2 regions of the Methylorubrum sp. SL192 genome follow, and region 1 is predicted to be linked to the other one. Evidence: riboswitches for the same ligand, from Rfam matches in the RefSeq annotation. Region 1 holds a riboswitch; the other holds the start of a gene.
The links. A riboswitch is a leader RNA that binds a small molecule or an ion and turns the genes downstream of it on or off. The one in region 1 is predicted to bind thiamine pyrophosphate.

Region 1 (7,600 bases):
CAAGCCGCGCCTCGCCTGCTCCCGGTTCGCCTTGAAAAGTCCGGCTCACTCGCACGCGATCGAGCGCAGCTTCCTCCATCCCCGGCATCGTCGCCCCGCGCGGCGCGGCCCGCCGATTTTCTAAACGAGTGCCCGCCATGAAAGCCCGCATCGTCGTCACCTTGAAGACAGGCGTTCTCGATCCGCAGGGGAAGGCGATCGAGGCGGCCCTGAAGTCGTTCGGGATCAATGAGGTCTCCGGCGTACGCCAGGGCAAGGTGTTCGACCTCGAGGTCGCCTCCGAGAACCGCGAACAGGCCGAGGCGACGCTGAAGGCCGCCTGCGAGAAGCTGCTCGCGAACACCGTCGTCGAGAACTACACCGTCGAGATCGCCTGATGCGCGCTGCCGTCGTCGTCTTTCCGGGCTCGAATCGCGACGGCGACGTGGCCCGCGCACTCCGCCGCTCCGGCGCGGAGGTCGTCAGCGTGTGGCACGCCGACACCGAACTGCCAGCCGGCACCGATCTCGCGGTTGTACCCGGCGGCTTCTCCTACGGCGACTATCTGCGCTGCGGCGCCATCGCCGGCCGGGCGGCAGCCATGGATGCGGTGCGCGCACACGCCGCCCGCGGCGGCCTCGTGCTCGGCATCTGCAACGGCTTCCAGATCCTGTGCGAATCGGGCCTGCTGCCCGGCGTGCTGATGCGCAACGTCAACCGCCGTTTCATCTGCCACCGGCAGTTCCTTCGGGTCGAGCGCGCCAATACGCGGTTCACCTCGGCCTATACCGAGGGTCAGGTGATCGACGTCTGCGTGGCGCATGGCGAGGGCAACTACTTCGCCGATTCGGAGACGATCGGCCGCCTCGAGGGCGAGGGCCGCATCGCCTTCCGCTACTGCGACGCCAGCGGTGCGCTGACGGAGGATGCGAACCGCAACGGCTCGCTCAACTCCATCGCCGGCATTTATTCTGAGCAGCGCAACGTGCTCGGCATGATGCCCCACCCCGAGAACTTCGTGGATGGGCTCGTCGGCGGCACCGACGGCAAGGGCTTGTTCGACAGCCTGGCGGCCTGACGGCCGATCGCTCGAATAGGGGACGTCGCGCAGCCGGATCGCTGCGCTGACGCTCGCGATGACGGCCGAGGAGTTGCCTCCCCGTCATCGCGAGGCGAAGCAGAAACCCTGGCGCCGTGAGGGGTTCAGTGCCCCTCGAACTCCATCAGCGTGCGCACGGTGACACCGAGATCCCGCAGGCGCTGGGCGCCGCCGATCTCCGGCAGATCGATCACGAAGCAGGCGGCCACCACTTCGGCCCCGAGCTGGCGCAGAAGGTTCACCGCCGCCGTCGCCGTGCCACCAGTGGCGATGAGGTCGTCGACGAGGATCACCCGATCCCCCGGCTTGATCGCATCGACGTGGATCTCGATCTCGTCGGTGCCGTATTCCAGCGCGTAGGCCGTCGAGACGGTCTTGTGGGGCAGCTTGCCCTTCTTGCGGATCGGCACGAAGCCCGAGGAGAGCTGGTGCGCCACGGCGCCGCCGAGGATGAAGCCGCGCGCCTCGATGCCCGCGACCTGATCGATCCGCCCGCCCGCATAGGGGTGCACCAGCGAATCGACCGCCCGGCGGAACGAGCGCGGATCGCTAAGCAGGGTCGTGATGTCGCGAAAAATGATGCCCGGCTTCGGATAGTCGGGAATCGAGCGGACCGAGTCCTTCAGGGCGGAGTGGCGGCGGGCTTCCATGCGGGGTGCTCGGTTGACGGCGATGCGGGACGTTCGATGAGAACGGTGGCGAGGAGCGAGGGGCGCGAGGGAGCCCCGCCCGTTACGCGGCGGCCTTGCGCAGCAAGCCGATCAGCTCACGGTGCAGCACCTCGTTCCCGCAGGCCACGGAGCGGGCCGCGAGCGGCTCGGCGCCGCCATCCGCGCTGGAGACGAAGCCGCCAGCCTCGCGCACGAGGATGATGCCGGCCGCGATGTCCCAGGTCTGGAGGTCGCGCTCCCAGTACAGGTCGGTCCGGCCGCAGGCGACGTAGGCGAGGTCGAGCGCCGCCGAGCCGAGGCGGCGGGTGCCGCCGGAGACGGCCATCACCGCGGCGACCTCCTTGAGCAGCCGGCCATGACTGCCGCGGCCGAGATAGGGCGTGCCATAGGCGACGAGCGCGTCGGCGAAATCCTGCCGGCCGGAGACGCGCAGGCGGCGGTTGTTGAGGAAGGCGCCCTTGCCGCGCTCGGCGATGAACAGCTCGTCCTTGGCCGGATCGTAGATCACGCCGGCCACGATCTGGCCGTCGCGCTCGAGCCCGACCGAGATCGCGAAATGCGGGATGCCGTGAAGAAAGTTCGTCGTCCCGTCGAGGGGATCGACGTGCCAGGTATGGCTCCGGTCGGTGCCCTCGATGGTCCCGCTCTCCTCCATGATGAGGCCGTAGCCGGGCCGCGCCTTCATCAGCGCGTCGCGCAGGACCTCCTCCGCCTTCCGGTCGGCAGCCGAGACGAAGTTGCCGGGGCCCTTGCGGGAGACCTGGAGGTTCTCGATCTCGCCGAAGTCGCGCTTGAGACCACGGGCGGCCTTGCGCACGGCATCGACCATGACGGTCATGAGGGGAGAGTTGATCATGCGGTTCGGCTCGCAGCCCTGGCCGGGCGCCTTCGTTGGAAAAGAAATCTGTCAGGGCTTCTATACGCCTTACGCCGCAGCGCCAGGGGTGATCGGCGCAGGGGCGATATCCGGCAGGGTCCAGCGCCGGACCCAGAGGGGCACGCAGGGAGCGTGAGACCTTCGCAGAGTTGGTAAGACTCGCCGGGCGGATTCCCGTTGCTGATCGGAGGTCGGATCATCGGCGCCATCGGCGGCACGGGCGATCCCGACACATTGGCCCGCCAAGCGGGAATCGCTGCCCTCAAGTGAGCGCTGCGACGAACTGGGCGGTGGCGTCGCGCGGATCGGACCCGCGCATCACGCCGCCCATCACGGCGACACCCGCCGCCCCGGCCTCGCGGCAGGCGCGGGCGTTGTCCCTGTCGATCCCGCCGAGCGCGAAGACCGGAACGCCGTGGGCCGCTGCGGCGCGCAAGGAATCGAGACCGAGGACGGGACCGTAGCCGGGCTTGCTCGCGGTCGGGAAGATCGGGCTGAGGGTGGCGTAGTCGGCGCCCGCCGCCTCGGCCGCCGCAATCTCGGCGATGGAATGAGCGGAGAACCCGATCAGCGCCCCGGCGCCGAGTACCGTCCGCGCCGCGCGGATCCCGTCGATCCCGGCAGAGCCCGGCAGGTGCACGCCCTGGGCCCCGGTCTCGGCCGCCAGGTCCACATCAGCGCCGACGACGAGCCGGCCGCCGGCCGGCTGAAGGAGCGCGATCAGGTCGTGGGCCAGATCCCGCCGCGCGTCGCGGTCGAGGTCGCGGTCGCGCAGCCAGACGAAGCGTGCGCCGCCCGCCACCGCTGCGCGGACGGTCTCAGTCAGCGGCCGCGCCGCGCCGTGGCGGTCGGTGACGATGAGGAGCGGCGGCAGCGTCACCCGCCCTCACGAGCCGACGAGGCCGAGTTGCGGGCTCGACGGCTCGGCCCGGCCGCGGCGCGGAATGCGCCCGGCCAGATGGGCGAGCCGGCCCGCCTCGACGGCGTGGCGCATGGCGCCGGCCATCCGCACCGGGTCGTCGGCCTTCGCCACGGCGGTGTTGACGAGGCAGGCGGCGGCGCCCAGCTCCATCGCGATCACCGCGTCCGAGGCGGTGCCGATGCCGGCATCGACGATCACCGGCACCTTGGCCCGGCGGCAGATCAGCTCGATATTGGCCGGGTTGGCGATGCCCATGCCGGAGCCAATCAGCGAGCCCATCGGCATCACCGCGGCGCAGCCGAGATCGGCCAACCGCTCGCAGATCACGGGGTCGTCGTTGCAGTAGGGCAGCACCGTGAAGCCGTCGTCCACGAGGTGGCGGCAGGCTTCGAGCAGCTCGGCGACATCCGGATAGAGCGTCTCGCGGTCGCCGATCACCTCGACTTTGATCCAGGACGTGCCGAGCGCCTCGCGGGCGAGTTCGGCGGTCATGATCGCGTCGCGGGCTGTTTCGCAGCCGGCGGTGTTGGGCAGGAAGCGGGCGCCCTTCAGCTTCTGGAAGGTGTCCGAGCCGTGCCCCTGGAGCGAGACCCGGCGGATCGAGGCGGTGACGACCTCCGCGCCCGAGGCGCGCACCGATTGCGCCATGATCTCCTGGCTGGGATAGCCGGCCGTGCCGATGAACAGCCGCGAGGCGAGGCGGATGCCGGCGATCTCCAGCGCGTCGTCTCCAGAGGCGTCCTCTGCGGCGTTGGTCTGGGCGAGGGTGGTGTCGTGATGGTTCATGGTCAGCCTCCCTGCATGGCGCGGACGATCTCGATCCGGTCGCCCTCGTTGAGTGACGTTTCGGCCCAGGCGCTTTTGCGCACGACGCGGCCGTTGACGGCGATGGCGATGCCCTGGGCACTCTCGATGCCCCGCTCCTCGGCCTCCGTCGCGAACAGGGCGGCGAGGTCGGTCGCCTCGCGCTCGCAGGCCTCTCCGTTGACGGTCAGCCTCATGCCACGGCCCTCCCCCCGGTTTGATGCGATGACGAGAAGCGCGCCCGTCCGAAGCCGCAGGCGAAGTCCGGCAGCGCGCCCTCGGTGAGGAGCGTCGCCACGGCATCTGCGGTCGCGGGGGCGAGCAGGTAGCCGTTGCGGTGATGGCCGGTGGCGAGGACGAGGCCCGGTGCGGCCTCCTCGATGATCGGTGCGTCGTCGTCCGAGGTCGGGCGGAAGCCGCTCCAGACCGCGTCGATCTCCATTTCTTCGATACCGGGCAGAACCCGCCGCGCGCCCTCCAGCAAGGCGAACATGCCGCCCGCGGTGACACCGCTGGTGAAGCCGCAATCTTCCACCGTGGCGCCGACGATGAGGTGCCCGTCGCCCTTGGGCGCCATGTGCACCGCGTCGGTCCAGACCATGCGGGAGAGGGTGCCGGTGCGCTTGGTCGTGCGCAGGGCTAGCGACTGTCCCTTCAGCGGCCGGACCGGCACGGACAAGTCGGGCACGTCCAAGTCGCTGGGAAGCAGGCTCGCCTCGCCGCTCCAGGCGCCGGCGGCCAGGATCACCGTGTCGGCGGTGAGCGTGCGGCCGGCGGCGTGCAGGCCGGTGACGCGCCCGCCCCGGCGCTCCAGCCCCTCGACCGCGACGCCCTCGCTGATGACGACGCCAGCCGCCTCGCAGGCGCACAGCAGCGCTTCCATCACGAGCCGCGGATCGACCTGAGCGTCGAGGGGGCAGAGGATGCCGGCGGTGACGTTGGGGCGCAGCAGCGGCTCACGCGCGCGTACCTCCGGGCCGGACAGCCATTCGGCGGAGACGCCCGAGCGGCGCTGCAGGTCGTGGCGGAAGCGCAGGCGCTCCACCTCGTCGCGGCCGATGGCGATCACGAGGGTGCCGTCGGTGCGGTAATCGATTTCGCGGCCCGAGGCCGCCTGGAGCGCGTCGCGGAAATCCGGCCAGCGGCGCAGGGATTCGAGCGCCAGCGGCAACAGCAGATCGGAGCCCGGCTCGTGCTCGGCGGCCGGCGCCAACATGCCGGTCGCGGCGAGGCTCGCACCGCTGCCGACGCTCCCGCGCTCCACCACGGCCACCGAGCGGCCGGCCTGCGCCAGCCGCCACGCGATCGACAGGCCGATCAGCCCCGCGCCGACCACGGCGACGTCGGCACGCTGCGGCAACTCCGCCGCGCGCGGCCGTATCGCGAGGCTGCGGCGCTGGCCGATCGGGGAGGTCAGCAGGTCTGACATCGAAAAACGTGCCTTCCACGGGTCTGCCCGCAGGAACTGGCACCATGTGCTTCGATAGAAGCGGGTCCGCTCGAACGAGCGCCCCATCAGGTCCAATCCCTACGCCGGTATGAGCCGGATCAGGTTCGAAGGATTTCCGCGCTGCCGGCGACGGCGATAGCGGTTTCTCAGCCCCTTGTCGGGGATCTCCCTGGAACAGATCGGATGTGGGCCCCGGCCGGCGCGCGGTCAATCCCTCCCGGAGCCGAGAAGCAGGCAAATCCGTCTACGCTGTAAACCGGATGGCGGAGTCGCCCGAACGCAGGGGCCGCGTTCGTGGACGATTCATTCCGCTGCGGCGGCCTCCGCGGCCCGCCTCCGGCCCGGGCGGTACACCGCCATCGGCTCGTCGAACCCGTCGAGGACATGGCTTCCCAGCGGATCGGGGTCGCCCCACAGGAAATCCACGAACGGCTTCGACATCAGGAGCGGCTCCTGCAGCGTGCGGTTGAGCCGCGCCAGCCGGCTCGCGAGGTTCACGTCGCGGCCGATCACGGTGAAGTCGAGCCGGGTGCCGGAGCCGACATTGCCGTAGGCCGCCTCCCCGTGATGCAGGGCGATGCCGGCATCGACCACCCGCTCGCCCTGGCCGAAGCGCCCGACCGCGTTCGCCTCGGCCAGGGCCGCCAACGCCGCCTCCGCCGCCGTGAGCGCACTCTTGGCCGCGCCGCCGAGATCGTCGCCCGACTCGCGGAAGATCGCGAGAAGCCCGTCGCCGAGATATTTCAGCACCTCGCCGCCCTCCCGCTCGATCGGCGGCACGAGGCAGTCGAAGAACGCGTTCAGGAGATCGACCGCGCCCTCCGGCGTCCGGTTGGCGGACAGGCGCGTGTAGTCGCGCATATCCGCGAACAGGATCGCCGAGCGGATGCGGCGCACCTGCCCGCGCCGGATGTCGCCCGAGAGGATCGCGCGATGCGGCTCGTCGCCGACATAGATGCGCAGCACCGTATCGAGCTGCTTGTTGAGGATGCGCATCTCCATCACCGCGGCGAGCGCGGGCATGACGAAGCGCAGGATCGCGATGTCCTCATCGCGAAAACCGTCTTTCGCGCGGGTGGCGAAGGTGATGCCGTTCTTGTTGCCGTTGGTGAAGATCAGGGGCGCGACGAGGTAGTGCGTGTAGCCGTCGGCCTTCAGCTCGGGGATGATCGCGTAGGCGTCCTCGGCGGTCTCCGCGAGGTCGAGGCTTAGCCACTCGCCGGTTTCGTGCACGGTGGAGAACGGGCTCACCTGATAGGCCTTCGCGGAAACCTCGCCGTGAGGGAACAGGCGCACCGTTGAGCCGGCGCCGCGGGTCCAGACCCGGCCAACGCCCGAATACTCGGAATGAAGCGTGTCGATGGCCGTGGAGGCCCGGTCGATCGGCACACCGATCGCGTTGAGGCGCTCGGCGAGCCCCGCGAGCAGGTCGTCGGCCCTGGGCAACCGGGCGCCCTCCCCGAGCAGCCAGTCGCGGATGCCAACGCAGCGTTGCAGAGCCCCGAACGGGACGTCCTCGGCTTCCGATCCGTCGGCGAGCGCCGTCGGCGTTGGTTTCGGGGCGTCGGCGTCGCGCATCGCTGGAAGGTGGGTTCTCGGGTGCTCAAAGCAAGGCTTCGCGCGGGACACGGCCGGCGCTTTGAGCCCATGGTGGACGACGAACGCCCGGCACGCTCCGGCTTTAACGAACGAGCTTGGCCGCATCGTGACGCTGGATGCCGGGCATGGCGACCAGCATGGCCGCAATTGGGACGCTGGATCAAGCGATCGAAGCAAGCCGGCAATGCGAAGCGCACGA
Region 2 (7,600 bases), 4.2 Mb from region 1:
GGCACTCCTCCGACACCAACGGCACCCAGACCCGCCGGGACGTGAACCGCGCCTACACGCAGCCGTCGCTGCCCACCATCGCCAACCGCGGCTTCTGAGCCGTCTCGGCTCAGGGCCTCACAAAACTCCCGGTCTCTGACCGTTCTCGTTCGGGCGCTGATAGCGCGGCGGGAGTTTTGTGAGAGACGCTCAGCGTCGCAGCCGCCGACGCAGGCTCTGGGCCGCCGCCCAGAGCCGCGGCGAGCGCTTGATCCGATGCTTGAGCCGCACCGCGAGCCGCGAGGCGAGCACGAGCCCATGGCTCGCCGGGCTCACCGGCACGGTCTGCTCCACGAGTTCGATGGTCTCGTCGCAGGTCTTGGCCTTGTAGCCCGCCTCGCCGACGCCGAGGTCGAGCGCCCGGCGGCCCCGCGCGGCCTGATGGCCGACGAGCCGGTGCAGCAGGATCTCGCCGGGGCTGAACCGGCCGAGTTCGGGGTCGGTGTCGAACGACGTCCACATCCCGCAGAAGCGGGCGCCGTCCACCGCGCCGCCGAAGGTCGCCAGGATGCGACCGCTCTCGCTCGCCACCAGGGCGTGAACCTCGATCGCCGCGCCGCCATCCGCGTCCGGGGCCGTCGCGGCAGCGATGAAACGGCGGATGCCGGCCTCCGCATAAGGGTCGGCGATGCCGAGATCGGCGAAGCGCGCGGCCTTCTGCGCGTAGAACGCCGCCTGGATCTCGGCGGCCGCCTCCGGCGTCTCGGCGACGCGGTGCTCAACGGCGCCTAAAAATTCCACGAGCTTGCGCTCCTTGGCCCGCAGCTTCTTGCGGGTGTCGCCGCTGAACACCCGGCGCAGGGTGGCCTCGGCGTCGGGGCCGAGCAGCATGCCGTAAGCGTCGCTTGGCGCTGGCAAGCCGCCTCCGGCCAACGGGTTCGGGGTGCCGTCCCAGACGCGCGGCTGGTTGCGGAGCGCGAAGGCGTCGATGCCCGCCGCGCGGCCGGCCCGGATCAGCGCCTCGGTCAGATCCTCGGCCGGCATCGCCGCCGCCTCGCGGGAGGCGAAGAGCGGCATGTGGAAGTTAGCGTGCCGGTCGCCGACCACCCGCGCGACCCGCAACGGACCGCGGCGCCCGACCGTGAGCGGGATCAGCACCCGCGCGCGTCCATGCGCGTCGCGGAGCACGAGGATACGCGTTGCCTCGCCGGCATCGATCCCGGCGCCGAGATAGGCCGCCACCCAGTCGAAGCGCTGGTAGGGCGTCATCAGGACGGCCGGGTCGGCCTCCAGCCCCCGCCACAGCCCCTCGACCGCGGCGAGATCGGAGAACACCTCCGCGGTGAGGCCGCCATGGCCCCGCAGCCCCGCCCGCACGGGGCGCCCCAGATCTTCGGCGAGAGCCGCCATTCCCACATCTCCCCTTGCGGGCGCCCGTCACGGCCAGGACGGGCAGCCACGCACAACCGCCTCCGGGCGATCCTGCCGGGTTCGTCCTCAAGCCTCGGTTGATGCGGACGGCCGATCTGCGGGGATGGGTAACGAAAGCTTTTCGCGTCCGTCGCTAGGCTTAAGGCGATGCCGGGGCCGCCCGGTGCTTCGAGCCGAGACGGGCCATGCTTTCGCCCCGCACCCGACACCGCCTGTTCCGCGCCGGCTTTCGGGCAATCACCGCCACGGGCGCCGACCGCTGGCTCGCCCCCGCTGCCCGCGGGCGCGGCGTGATCCTCACCTTCCACCATGTTCGCCCTGAGCCGGTGCCGGGTTTTACCCCGAACGCCCTCTTGTCGATCACCCCCGCCTTCCTGGAGCGGACGCTGGCGCTGCTGGCCGCACGCGGCTTCGAACTCATCGGCCTCGACCACGTCCCCGGGCGGCTCGCGGCCCCGGAAAGCGGAAAACCCTTCGCGGTGCTGACCTTCGACGACGGCTACCGCGACAATGTCGAGCACGCCCGCCCCGTGCTGGCGCGGCACGGGGCGCCGTGGACGCTGTTCGTGACGAGTGACTTCGCCGAGGGGCGCGGACGGCTGTGGTGGCTCGAACTGGAGCGGGCCGTGGCCCGGCTCGACGCGGTGCGGCTCGGCTCCGGCCTCGTCCTGCCGGCCCGCACGGATGCGGAGAAGACGGCCGCCTTCGAGACGGTCTATCGCACCCTGCGCGCCGGCCCGGAGCCGGTCCTGCTCGACGAGATTGCCCGGTTATGCCGCGAGGCCGGGTTCGAGCCGGGCGGACTCGCCCGCGAACTCTGCCTGAGCTGGGGGGAACTGCGCGATCTCGCCCGCGACCCGGCCGTCTGCATCGGCGCGCACACGCTCTCGCACCCGATGCTCGCCAAGCACGACGCCGCCTTCGCGGAGCGGGAAATGGCCGAGAGCCGCGCGCGGATCGAGGCGGAGCTGGATCGCCCCGTGCGCCACCTGTCCTATCCCGTCGGCGATCCGACTTCCGCCGGGAGGCGGGAATTTGAAACGGCAAAAAGACTCGGCTTTGCCACCGCGGTGACGACCCGGCCGGGCCATCTGTTCGCAGGGCACGCGGACCATGGCCACGCCCTGCCGCGGGTCTCGGTGAACGGGCTGCACCAGAGCGACGCGGCGCTGGCCAGTCTTCTTTCCGGCGTGCCGTTCCTGGCCTGGAACCGCGGGCGGCGGCTCAACGTGGCGTGAGCGGAGGCCGCCTCAGCGGCGCCGACGGCGCGAGCGCGACGAGCCGCCCTCCGACTCCCCTGCGCCGGCATCGGCGCTGCCGACATCGAAGCTGGCGCTGGCCCGGCCGCGGCGGCCGGAGCGCCGCCCCCGGCGCCGTGCCGGCTCGATATCGGGCTCCTCGATCGAGGGGATGCCGGGGATCGTCGCGGTCGAGGCGACCGAGGAGGTGCTGGATGCGTCGTTGCCACTGACATAGCCGCCGCTCGCGACGTTCCGGGCGGGCGGGCCGAACATGGCGAGACACTGGTTGTAGGCGAGGTCGTTCTTCAGCCGCTCGCATTCCGCCATCGAGCGCGGCGTGCCCTGCGCGGCCGCGGTTTCGGCGGCCATCGGCGCGGCGAGCATCAGCGAGGCGGCGAGGAGGTGCGGACGGAACGAAAGCGCGGGACGGCGCAAGGAGGGGCGCATGGGCGGCGGGCGACCTTCGGAGACGAACCTTGAGCGTAGGACGTCCCGCCTTCTCGCCAGGGAGTGCGGCGAAAAAAGGGGCCGCTGGCGTTCAACCGTGTCCGAAAGCCGGCGGCCACCGTTCGGAACGATGCGCTAATTGTCCGGCCGGTCCATCCAGCGGATCAGCGGCATCAGCGGGAAGATCCAGGCGATGCCGAGGATCGAATAGATCACCGTCTGCACCGCCGGATGGGTTTCCGAGATGCGGCTGTCGGCGAGCGCCATGGCAAGCGGCGCGTAGACGATCACGAAGGCCAGGATACCGAAGGTTCCGAGCAGGGTGCGCGTGCGGCGGCGCATGGGCCTGGATCTCTCGCATTCGTGGGTGAGCGCCCGGCGGGCGCCGGAACGGGTCGTACCGGTCCTGCTCGCGCCCTGCAACGCGGCAAGCCTGCGTCATGGGGCAATTGCGCGAAGCCGCGGATTGCGGCTCCGCGCGACGCGAGGAGCGTCGCGCGGAGCGGAAGCCTAAGCCCGCGGAGGCGGGCGCCGGCGTCTGAGGCCGGCATGAAGAAGGGGGGATCGCCTCGCGCGATTCCCCTGCCTGCGCCATAGGCCGCGTTGCGCGTGGGGTCCCGCTTCCCGTAAGCCACCCCGAACGTTCCCGGCTGCCGGACCTGACGCGCGAGACCATGAGACTGTCGACCCATCCGACCCTCGACCGCTTCGACGCCGTCCCGGCGGCCTCCTACCGCCCCGGGCACGGCGCGGTGCGCGCGTGGCTCTATCTGCTCGCCGTGCTCGTCGTGGCGATGGTCGCCGTCGGCGGCGCGACGCGGCTCACCGGCTCCGGCCTCTCGATCACCGAGTGGCGGCCGGTGACCGGCGTGGTCCCGCCGCTCGACGCCGCCGACTGGGCGGTGGAGTTCGACAAGTACCGCGACACGCCGCAGTACCGCATCCTCAACCAGGGCATCGGGCTCGACGGCTTCAAGACGCTCTACTGGTGGGAATGGGGGCATCGCCTGCTCGGGCGGATCGTCGGCCTCGTATTCTTCCTGCCGTTTGCGTGGTTCTGGGCCCGCGGCATGCTCGGGCGCCGCCTTCTCACCGGCCTCCTCGGCCTCGGCCTGCTCGGCGGGCTTCAGGGCGCGATCGGCTGGATCATGGTGGCCTCGGGCCTCCAGCCCGGCATGACGGCGGTGGCGCCGCTCAAGCTCGCCCTCCACCTCACCACCGCGAGCCTGATCCTCGCCGGCCTCGTCTGGCTCGCCGCCGGCACCCGCCCTCGGGCCCTCGCTCCGGCGCCCGAACCGGTACGGGTCGTCGCCTGCCTGTTGCCGGCCCTGGTGCTGGTTCAGATCTGGCTCGGCGGGCTCGTGGCCGGCTCGAAGGCGGGCCTCCTCTACAACACGTGGCCGGACATGGACGGCGTTCTCGTGCCGCCGGCCCGAGTGCTGTTCGACAAAGTGCCCTTCATCGAGAACTTCATCGACAACCTCGCCTTGGTGCAGTTCAACCACCGCCTCTTCGCCTATCTCGTCGTGGTGGTGGCTATCGCCCACGCGATCCAGGCCGCCCGTACGGCGTCCGGCAGCGCCGCGGCGGGCCGGGCGATGGGCGTGGCAGCGCTGGCAACGGCACAGATGGGTCTCGGCATCGCGACCCTCCTGCTGCATGTGCCGCTCTGGGCCGGGCTCGCGCATCAGGTCTTCGCCATGGCGGTGCTGATCATGGCGACCGTCCATGCTCGCCTCGCTCGCGGTGTGCCGGCCGCCGCCGCGCCTACGGGGGCGGAGGTGCCGATCGGGCTGGAGGCGCTCGCCGGCCGCGGCGCCTGAGCCGGCTCTGCGCCCTGCGACCGGTTTGGCGCGAAACCTGCCTCGCGACCGAGGCAGGTTCATGAAACCGTCGCGATGGGGTTCGATGCTCGGGGGGAAGGCTCGAGGGAGCCTTGGCCGACTGCGCCGCAGCATAGAAATCGGCTTACCCCGAGGCGCAAAAGGTGGGTTCCAGTCGTCGCCGCAACAATTTCGGTGGAAGACCGTGCCCTCGGTAGTCCGGCGATGGAACGACTCGGCGCTCTATAGAATTAAATACCTCGCCAACACAGGAGCAGAGGATGTTTCTGGCCGAGGACGGACGCCCGCTTGCGCTGACATGGAACTACACGCCCAGTGAATTGCGGGCGGACGGTGTAGTCCATATCGCAGGCATCGCCCTCGGGTTTCTCGGCGCGATCTGCTTGGTCGTGACGGCGGCCCTCAACCATCTCGGGTGGATCGAACGGGCCTCTCTGCTGGTCTACGCCACCGCGTTGCTGGCGATGCTCGGCGCATCCGCCGCCTACAACATGTGGCCGGTGGGTCCGCGCAAGTGGATCCTGCGCCGTTTCGACCATGCCTTCATCTACCTGATGATCGCCGGCACCTACACGCCGGTGGTGGCGCTGGTCGGCTCCGGCCCCGTCGCCTGGACGCTGCTCGCCCTGATCTGGACGGTCGCGCTCACCGGCATCGCCATCAAGATCCTGATGCCCGGCCGCTGGGACCGCGTCTCGATCGTGCTCTACCTGATGCTCGGCTGGAGCGGCGTCCTCGCCTACGAGTCGGTGATTTCGGGGCTCACCCCGTCCGCCCTGTGGCTCCTCGCCATCGGCGGCCTGCTCTACTCGGGCGGCGTCGTCTTCCACGTCTGGCGCAGCCTGCCGTTCCAGAACGCGATCTGGCACGCCTTCGTACTAGCCGCGACCGCCTGCCATTACGGGACGATCATGGCGAGCGTGCTGCACGCCGGGGCGTGAGCGTTCCCACCTTCCCCGTCATCGGGCCGCAAAGCCGCCGACGCGCGCCAGAACGATGCCGCGCGTGGTCTGGGAATGGAAAATGCGTGGGAGACCGGGCCGGACGCCGGAGGCGCCTGATCCTCAGGCCGGCTCGGAGATGCTGCTGCCCTCGCCCAAGGTGTCGGAGGCGCGCTCGACGGCGCTGATCGCATCGAGCAGGTGCTGCACGCTGCGCTCCACCTCGATCCGCGGCCGGTCCATGACGGCGGCCCGCGCCACCAGCCCTTCGAGCTGATCGAGCACGTCCAGGAGGTCGCCTGCGACAGCCGCCACGTCGCAGCCGGCGCGGGCCGGCGTGGCGGGGGCAGGAGGGCGGCGGAAAGGGATGACCGTGCTCATCGCCATCGTGTGTCGCGAAAAGGCGGGCGCATGGCCACCCGCAGACCGGGCGTCATCCACACCCAAGCCGCAGCGCGGGGTCGCCAAAGGAGGCTTCCTGGCTCAATTGGTGAGTTTTTCGTCGAAACCGTGTCTCGAATCCCCGGCAAACGGTCAAGCTTTTCCGCCGTGACAGCGGGCGTCTTCCGAAACGGAAAAATCTTTCCTCCGAATCGGGCCGCTTCGGCGATGGATTGACAAGGATCGCGTCGAAGCAGAGGTTGGAATCGTTCCGAGGGGGGCCCCGTATGGGGCTGAGAGTGGGCATGCGCCCTGACCCTTGAACCTGATCCGGCTCGTACCGGCGGAGGGACGGGAACCAGTGGCCGCTGCTCACAGGCAGCATCGGTCAGCCGCACCATCGTCGGGACCACGGGTCGCCTCCCCTTTCAGGAGCGACAGCGATGAACGCACCCGTCCGTCCCAAAGATCTTCCCAACAGCAATCCCGCCAGCGTGACCACCGGCCCCGTGCAGGGCTCGCACAAGGTCTATGCGGAGGCGCCCGGCCGCCCCGACATCCGCGTGCCCTATCGGGAGATCGCCCTCTCCGACCCGAAGGAGGAGCCGGTGCGGGTCTACGACCCGTCGGGTCCCTACACCGAGACCGATGCGGCCATTGACCTCGAGAAGGGTCTGGCCCCGGTCCGCGAGCCGTGGATCGTCGGGCGCGGCTACGCGGCGGTGAAGCCGCGCGAGGTGAAGCCGGAGGACAACGGATTTGCGGCTGCCGACAAGCTCGTGGCGCCGTGTCCTGCCGAGCGCACGATCCGCCGGGCGGAGCCGGGGCAGCTGGTGACGCAATACGAATTCGCCCGCGCCGGGATCATCACCGAAGAGATGATCTACGTGGCGCATCGCGAGAATGCCTGCCGCGCGCAGATGCTGGAGCGGGCGGAAGCCGCGCTCGCCGACGGCGACAGCTTCGGCGCGGCGGTGCCGCCCTTCATCACGCCCGAATTCGTCCGCGACGAGGTGGCCCGCGGCCGCGCGATCATCCCGGCCAACATCAACCACCTCGAACTCGAGCCGATGGCGATCGGCCGCAATTTTTTGGTGAAAATCAACGCCAATATCGGCAACTCGGCGGTGACGTCTTCCGCGGCTGAGGAAGTCGAAAAACTGGTCTGGTCGATCCGCTGGGGTGCGGACACGGTCATGGACCTCTCGACGGGCCGCAACATCCACAACATCCGCTCGTGGATCGTGCGCAACTCGCCCGTCCCGATCGGCACCGTGCCGATCTATCAGGCACTGGAGAAGGTCGGCGGCGACCCGCTGAAGCTCGATTGGGAGGT

Region 2: it holds a riboswitch for thiamine pyrophosphate, as region 1 does, so the genes downstream of both, thiC (phosphomethylpyrimidine synthase ThiC) here and thiO (glycine oxidase ThiO) in region 1, are expected to answer to the same signal.

What each region holds. Positions count from the first base shown of each region.
Region 1 covers NZ_JAPPQV010000003.1:4,975,255-4,982,854, forward strand. The annotation lists gene purS (phosphoribosylformylglycinamidine synthase subunit PurS) at 138-377, shown strand; gene purQ (phosphoribosylformylglycinamidine synthase subunit PurQ) at 377-1,057, shown strand; gene OVA30_RS24160 (adenine phosphoribosyltransferase) at 1,183-1,728, opposite strand; gene OVA30_RS24165 (inositol monophosphatase family protein) at 1,811-2,605, opposite strand; gene OVA30_RS24170 (thiamine phosphate synthase) at 2,889-3,506, opposite strand; gene OVA30_RS24175 (thiazole synthase) at 3,513-4,334, opposite strand; gene thiS (sulfur carrier protein ThiS) at 4,337-4,549, opposite strand; gene thiO (glycine oxidase ThiO) at 4,546-5,781, opposite strand; TPP riboswitch at 5,860-5,982, opposite strand; gene OVA30_RS24190 (adenylate/guanylate cyclase domain-containing protein) at 6,106-7,380, opposite strand.
Region 2 covers NZ_JAPPQV010000003.1:768,320-775,919, forward strand. The annotation lists gene OVA30_RS04400 (hypothetical protein) at 1-98, shown strand, start outside; gene OVA30_RS04405 (GNAT family N-acetyltransferase) at 190-1,389, opposite strand; gene OVA30_RS04410 (polysaccharide deacetylase family protein) at 1,596-2,648, shown strand; gene OVA30_RS04415 (hypothetical protein) at 2,661-3,098, opposite strand; gene OVA30_RS04420 (DUF2842 domain-containing protein) at 3,234-3,440, opposite strand; gene OVA30_RS04425 (COX15/CtaA family protein) at 3,773-4,921, shown strand; gene trhA (PAQR family membrane homeostasis protein TrhA) at 5,203-5,883, shown strand; gene OVA30_RS04435 (hypothetical protein) at 6,007-6,270, opposite strand; TPP riboswitch at 6,529-6,633, shown strand; gene thiC (phosphomethylpyrimidine synthase ThiC) at 6,708-7,600, shown strand, end outside.